DNA from 2 places in the Streptacidiphilus sp. EB129 genome. Region 1 is predicted to be linked to the other one. Evidence: riboswitches for the same ligand, from Rfam matches in the RefSeq annotation. Region 1 holds a riboswitch; the other holds the start of a gene.
What was found. A riboswitch is a leader RNA that binds a small molecule or an ion and turns the genes downstream of it on or off. The one in region 1 is predicted to bind cobalamin.
Positions count from the first base shown of each region.

Region 2: linked by a shared signal. The riboswitch ahead of ABH925_RS02620 (cobalamin biosynthesis protein) and the one ahead of ABH925_RS25820 (HoxN/HupN/NixA family nickel/cobalt transporter) in region 1 are both predicted to bind cobalamin.

Region 1 covers NZ_JBGCCS010000024.1:24,231-27,620, forward strand. The annotation lists gene ABH925_RS25815 (ABC transporter ATP-binding protein) at 1-162, shown strand, start outside; gene ABH925_RS25820 (HoxN/HupN/NixA family nickel/cobalt transporter) at 248-1,306, opposite strand; adenosylcobalamin (AdoCbl) riboswitch at 1,444-1,590, opposite strand; gene ABH925_RS25825 ((2Fe-2S)-binding protein) at 1,780-2,559, shown strand; gene ABH925_RS25830 (DUF72 domain-containing protein) at 2,627-3,390, opposite strand, start outside.
Region 2 covers NZ_JBGCCS010000002.1:82,075-85,464, reverse strand. The annotation lists gene ABH925_RS02625 (cobyric acid synthase) at 1-1,196, opposite strand, end outside; gene ABH925_RS02620 (cobalamin biosynthesis protein) at 1,193-2,167, opposite strand; cobalamin riboswitch at 2,296-2,441, opposite strand; gene ABH925_RS02615 (hypothetical protein) at 2,536-2,796, opposite strand; gene ABH925_RS02610 (NAD(P)/FAD-dependent oxidoreductase) at 3,026-3,390, opposite strand, start outside.

The DNA of each region.
Region 1 (3,390 bases):
GACGCCGGGCGGGTCGGCGCGAGCGGCGCGGCGCCGGAGGTGCTCACTGCAGCGCTGATCTCCCAGGTCTACTCCGCACGCGTGCAGGTCACTTCCGACGATCGCGGCCGGCCCGTGGTCACCCCGCTGCGCGGGCCGGAGCACAACGCCGGAGCGAGCTAGAGCGGGACGGGGCCCGTACCGCGCGGTGGGCCCGGCCGCGGCACGGGCCGTCATCCGTGACTGTCCGTCAGCATGCCATCAGGGGCTACTCGGTGACAGCGGGTGCGGGGGCGGGTGCGGCGCCGTTGCTGAGGTCCTTCTGCCAGCGGTCCTCGACGTTGCCGAAGCGCCAGAAGGCGTAGGCGATGATCCAGGTCGCGGCGAAGAGGATGGCGATGGCGAAGCCGGCCTGGTTGATGTTGAAGTTGGCCATGAAGTCCCAGAAGGGTCCGCTCAGGTGCAGTTCGCTGGTCATCACGCCCAGGGCTTCGACGGTGCCGATGAGGAAGGCGGCGGCGATGGACAGGCCGGTGATCACGAGGTTGTAGTAGACCTTGCGCACGGGGCGGGCGAAGGCCCAGCCGTAGGCGAAGTTCATGAAGCAGCCGTCGAGGGTGTCGAACAGGATCATGCCGCCGGAGAAGAGCAGCGGCAGCGCGAGGACGGCGTAGAAGGGCAGTCCGGAGGTGGCGGCGTAGGCGGTGGCGGCCAGCAGGACGACCTCGGTGGCGGTGTCGAAGCCGATGCCGAAGACCATGCCGACGAAGAACAGCTGCCAGGTGTGGTTGATGGAGCGCATGAAGCGGCCGAAGAAGCGCCACATCAGCCCGCGGGCCTGGAGCTGGCGCTCCAGCTCCTCCTCGTCGAAGGTGCCGCGGCGCATGCTGCGGAAGACCTTGAAGATGCCGATCAGCACGACCAGGTTCAGGGCGGCGATCAGGTAGAGGAACCCGGCCGAGGTGAGCGTGCCGAGCATGCCGCCCACGGTCTCGTAGGTGGAGTTGGGGTCGACCATAGCGCCGAAGACGGCCTTGGCGGCGAAGGTGATGCCCACCCCGACCGCGACCACCACCGCGGAGTGGCCCAGCGCGAAGAAGAAGCCGCTGGCCAGCGGGCGCTTGCCGTCCGCCATCAGCTTGCGGGTGGAGTTGTCGATGGCGGAGATGTGGTCCGCGTCGAAGGCGTGCCGCGCGCCCAGGGTCCAGGCGGTGACCGCCACGCCGAGCCCGACGCCCAGCCCGTTGTAGTGGAAGTGGTGGGGCATGACGGTGAAGATGAAGATGCCCCAGCCGAAGCCGTTCAGGGCCAGGATGACCAGGGTCATCAGGCCCAGTCTTCCCCACTCGGCCGGATGCAGCGCATTGGCGATCGAACGGAATCTGGTGGTCAGGGCTGACACTGAGCATCCTCCTCGGGACGCTCGCAGGTGCCGCGGGCCCGGCCGGACCACGGGGGGCCGGGATGGGAGGATCCGCCTTCCTGCGAGGCTGGGCTTCCGTGGATGCGGCGACAGGCGACCGGACTCGTCCCCCTGAGGGGGCTTCACCGTTGCGGGACAGTGCCGGATTCTCACCGGGCTTCGCTGTGGCTGCACCACCCCGACCATCGGCGGGGCCGTCCCAGGCTAGGGGGACCCGCACGGTGCCTACAAGCCTGCGCATCTGACAAGGTGTCGAAGTAGCGTGCGACGGTGATCACACGCCTCTTGCGCCTCATGGGCGGGCCCACCAGCCCTCGAACCACGGGTACCTCGCCACGTGAACGAGAGCCGGGGTGCGGCGGGGTAGCGTCGCGGTCATGGCCGCTCCCTCCCACTTCGACGCCCCGCGCCCCGGGGGCACGCAGGGCGTCGAACAGAAGGCCGACCTTGGGCCGTTCTTCAGCACGGAGCGGTACGATCCCGCGCACCCGCCGACCGATCCCTGGCGGAGCATGCAGGAGATTCTGGACGACCCGCGGGTGCTGGACGACCGCGTGGCCGGGGTGCGGGCCTCCCTCGCCGCAGGGGGCGGGCTTGCGCCGGAGGCTGTGGAACTGAGGGTTGCCGCATCGGTGACCCAGCTGGGACTCGCGGCCAGGTTGGCCTCGCCCCTGCTGGCCGCGGCTGTGCTCGACCACCGCGTGCCCGCCCTGACGCTGCGGGAGCTGTTCTGGCAGCCGCGGCTCGGCGGCGCCTTCCCGTTGTCCCTGCCGTTGCCGTTGTCGCTGCCGCACTCCGCCCCGGGGGCGCGGGCCAGGGACACGGACGTGGCGGACGCACTCGGAGCGGTCCTCATCGACGGCATGACAGCCGCTCTCGAAGGAGCCGTCGCGCGCTTTGGCGTCTCCCGCCGCATCGCTCGCGGCAACACCGCCTCGGCCCTCGCGGGCGCGGCCCGGGTGCTCGGCACCGCTCGCCGGGACCGTGGGGCTCGCGCACGGGAACTGGTCGACGCGCTGCTGACCTGCCCCACCCTCGACGGGAGCGGTCACCACCTCGACGACGGTGGCTTCCGCCGCCGCAGTTGCTGCCTGATCTACCGCGCCGCGCCCGACCGCAAGGGACAGCTCTGCGGCGACTGCGTCCTGCAGCGGTAGCGGCACCGCACGGATCGTCCCGGATCCCGGCCCGCTCGGCTGACATCGCGCGCGACGACGCCGCCGGTCAGAAGAGCGTCGGTGGGCCGGTGGGCAGCGGCTCGGGCAGCGGTTCGAGAGCGGGGACGAGCTGTCTGACATCGTCGTGGAAGCGCCGGGCGAGAGTGAGGGCCTCCTCGTTGTCTGGGGTGTGGATGAACACGGTGGGGGAGCGGCCCTCGTGCAGCCAGTCGGCGACCGTGCGCGTCCAGTGGCGCCAGCCCTCCGCAGTGGGCTGCGCGTCGTCCCGGCCGATGTAGCGGACGACCGGATGCGCGGTGAGCGCCCTGGACCTGCGCGGCAGGCGGGGCTTCTTCTCCCACGCCTCCCGTCCCGCCGCGCTGGTCGGCGGGGCGGCGAACAGATCGGTCGTGTCGAAGGTCGTCCACTCGGCGCCGACGTCGTCCAGAACCCGTTCCAACCGCTGCTCCCAGCGCGGGTCCTCGAAGAATGCGGGGTGACGGACCTCGACGGTGCAGCGGAGCCCGCGCGGCGCCCGGTGCAGGAACGCGGCCAGCGTGCCGAGGTCCGAGGGGCCGAAGGACGCGGGCAGCTGGACCCACAGGGCGTGCACGCGCGGGCCGAGCGGCTCGATCACGTCGAGGAAGGCGCGCAGCAGGCCGTCGCCGTCGGCCAGGCGCCGCTCGTGGGTGATCTGCTTGGGAAGCTTGAGGAGCAGCCGGAAGTCCGGTGCGGTCTGCTCGGCCCAGGAGCTGACGGTGGCGGCGGACGGCGTCGCGTAGAAGGTCGTGTTGCCCTCGACCGCGTTGCACCAGCTTGCGTAGGCCCGCA
Region 2 (3,390 bases), on a different contig from region 1:
GTCACCCCGTGGTGGATCTCGTACCCGGCCACGGTCTCGCCGTAGGCCCGGCCGACCGGACGGGCCAGGGTCTTGGCCACCGCGAACTCCACCCGGGTCGGCAGCAGGCCCAGCCCGTCGACCGCGCCCGCGCCGGACTCCACCTGGTCCACGATGGTCCGGCCCAGCATCTGGTAGCCGCCGCAGACGCCCAGCACCGGCAGGCCCCGGGCGGCCCGCTCGGCCAGCGCCCGCTCCAGGCCGCGCTCGCGCAGCCAGGCCAGGTCGGCCACGGTGGCCCGGGTGCCGGGGAGCACCACGAGGTCGGCGTCGGCCAGCTCCTCGGCGCGGGTCGCCCAGCGCACCAGCACGCCCGGCTCCTGCGCCAGCGCGTCGATGTCGGTGAAGTTGGACAGCCGGGGCAGCCGGACCACCGACACCCGCAGCACCTCGCCGCCGTGCGCGGCTCCGCTGGGCGCGCGGTCCACCATCCCGGCCAGGTCCAGCGAGTCCTCGGCGTCCAGCCACAGGCCCTGCAGCATCGGCAGCACGCCGAGCGAGGGACGGTGCGTCAGCCGCTCCAGCATGTCCAGACCCGGCTGCAGCAGCCGCACGTCGCCGCGGAACTTGTTGACGATCCATCCGGCCAGGTGCCGCTGGTCCTGGGTGGACAGCAGCGCCAGCGTCCCGTACATGGACGCGAACACCCCGCCCCGGTCGATGTCGCCGACGACCACGACCGGCAGCGAGGCGGCGGTGGCCAGGCCCATGTTGGCGATGTCGCGGTCGCGCAGGTTGATCTCGGCGGGGGAGCCGGCGCCCTCGCAGACCACCACGTCGTAGCGGTCGCGCAGATCCGCCAGGCAGTCCAGTGCGATGCGCAGCAGCGCGGGCTTGCGCTCGCGGTAGTCCAGTGCGCCCACCTCGGCCACCGGCTGCCCCAGCACCACGACCTGGCTACGCCCGTCGGCGCCCGGCTTGAGCAGCACCGGGTTCATCGCCGCCTCGGGCTCCACCCCGGCGGCGGCCGCCTGCATCGCCTGGGCCCGGCCGATCTCGGCGCCGTCGGCGGTGACGAAGGAGTTCAGCGACATGTTCTGCGCCTTGAACGGCGCGACCTTCACCCCCTGCCGCGCCAGCCAGCGGCAGATCCCCGCCGTGACCACGCTCTTGCCCGCGTCCGAGGTGGTCCCCGCGACCAGCAGTGCCCCGTTCATCCCTGCTCCCTCCCAGCCCACGACGCCGCACCCGCCCGTACCGCAGCCGCGCCCGCTGTGGCCAGGACGGCCAGCAGGCCGACCCGGCGGGACAGCATGCAGGCGCGTTCGATGTCCCCGGTCCGCACCGGCCGCGCCTCCGCGCCCAGCACCGCGCGGTGCTGCACTTGCTCGCCGTACCGCAGCGTCCCGCCGAGGCGGACGCCCAGCGCCCCGGCGAAGGCTGCCTCGGCCTGGCCAGCGTTGGGGCTGGGGTGGGTGCCCGCGTCCCGGCGCCACACCCGCCAGGCGTCGCCGCGCCGTCCGGGCCCCGCCGCGGCGACGGTCAGCAGCGCGGTCAGCCGCGCCCCCGGCCAGCCCGCGACGTCGTCCAGCCGCGCCGAGGCCCAGCCGAAGCGCAGGTAGCGGGGCGAGCGATGGCCCACCATCGCGTCCAGGGTGTTCACCGCACGGAACGCCAGCAGCCCCGGCGTGCCCGCGACCGCGCCCCAGACCAGGGCGTTCACCACCGCGTCGGCGGTGTTCTCGGCCACCGACTCGACCACCGCGCGGGCGACCTGCTGCTCTGTCAGCTCACGCGGGTCCCGCCCGCACAGGTACGGCAGCCGTTGCCGCGCCGCCGCCAGGTCGCCGGACTCCAGCGCGGCACCGATGGTCCGCGCCTCGCGGACCAGCGACGCGCCGCCCAGGACGGTCCAGGTCGCCGCCCCGGCCAGCAGCGCCCGGCCGGGACCGGAACCGCGCAGCGCCCGGTCGGCGGCCAGCGCCGCCCCGGCCACGGTGCCGACGCAGAGCGCGGTGAACACCGTCCCGGCCGCGCGCCGGTCCCGCCACAGCCGCCGTTCCAACGCGCCGGCGGCCCGGCCGAAGCCGGCCACCGGATGTCCGCGCCGGGGGTCGCCGAAGGCGGCGTCGGCCGCGTAACCGGCGGCGAGGCCCAGAGCGATCGTCGGTGCGATCGTCGCCCGCACGGCGGTCAGCGGGGCGACTGCGCGGAGCGGGGAACGGCACCGGTCGACGGTGGTGGCGGCAGGGCAGCGCGCATGGCGTGGATGTCCTCACTCAGGGTCCGCGCCCTGGATCGACGAACCGGGGGCGAGAGTCTCCTGGCTTCCGGATCGACACGCTTCCGGGCCTTCCCGCAGCGGGTTGCCCCGCCGCCGTGGCCGTCGTTCGAAAGCGCTCCCCGGTGACAGTGGCGGGACCGCGCCGGACTCAGGGCGAACCCTTGCACCGGCTTCCTCTGCATGCCTCCGTTTGGCCATGCGATCCCACCACGCCGCCCGACCGACCGTCAACACGCACACCTGAGCGGTCGGTCACACGGCACAGCCGCACGTCAGGCGGCGGTGTCGCCGCTCTGCGGGCCGCTCGGCGGGAGCTGCTTCTGCTGCGGTGCGCGCACGATCCGCAGCAGCTCCACGCTGCCCTGCGCGACGGGACCGGGGACCGGCAGATCGCGTGCCATCTGACTGCGCACCACCTGGTCGGCGGGGCTGGTGGGCGGACTCAGGAAGTGGTCCTCGAACCAGGACATGCCCAGAATCACGACCAGTCCCAGTGGAGCCACGAGCAGGCAGAGCAGGACAGACATGGGCACCCCAAAGAGTCGAGTGCTGCGGTCTTCCGGTCACCCCCGGACTCAAGCCTGTGACACCGGCCGTCGATCCGCATCTCGGGGCGCACTCGTACGCCTACCCTCTGTCAGCCGTCCGCGCGCAACCCTTGCGCCGTACGGGTGAGGGTGCACGCCGCGTCCCGGCGTGCACCCCGGCGTGCCCTCTCGGCGGCCCGCCATGCCCCCGGGAACCGCCAGGCCCCGGGGACGGTCAGTGCCGTCCGGAGACCACGTCCGCGACCCGGGCGATGGGGGAGGTGGTGGCGCGCCCGCCGCGCTCCTGGCGGTCCGCCGCGTGGTACGCGGCGTACATGCCGTGCACGCCGATCCAGCGCAGCGGCTCCGGCTCCCAGCGGCGCACCTGGTGGCCCACCCAGGGCAGCCCGGTCAGCGCCGTGTCGCCGCCGGAGACGCCGTCCCGGCCGCCGGTCCCCTGCAACGCCAGATCCCGGAGCACCAGATCCCGTAGCGTCCTGGCGGCCAGGTTGGTGGTGGTGACGCCGCTGCCGACGTAGCCGCCGGCCAGGCCCAGGCCGGTGGCCCGGTCCAGCTCCACGGTGGAGCACCAGTCCCTGG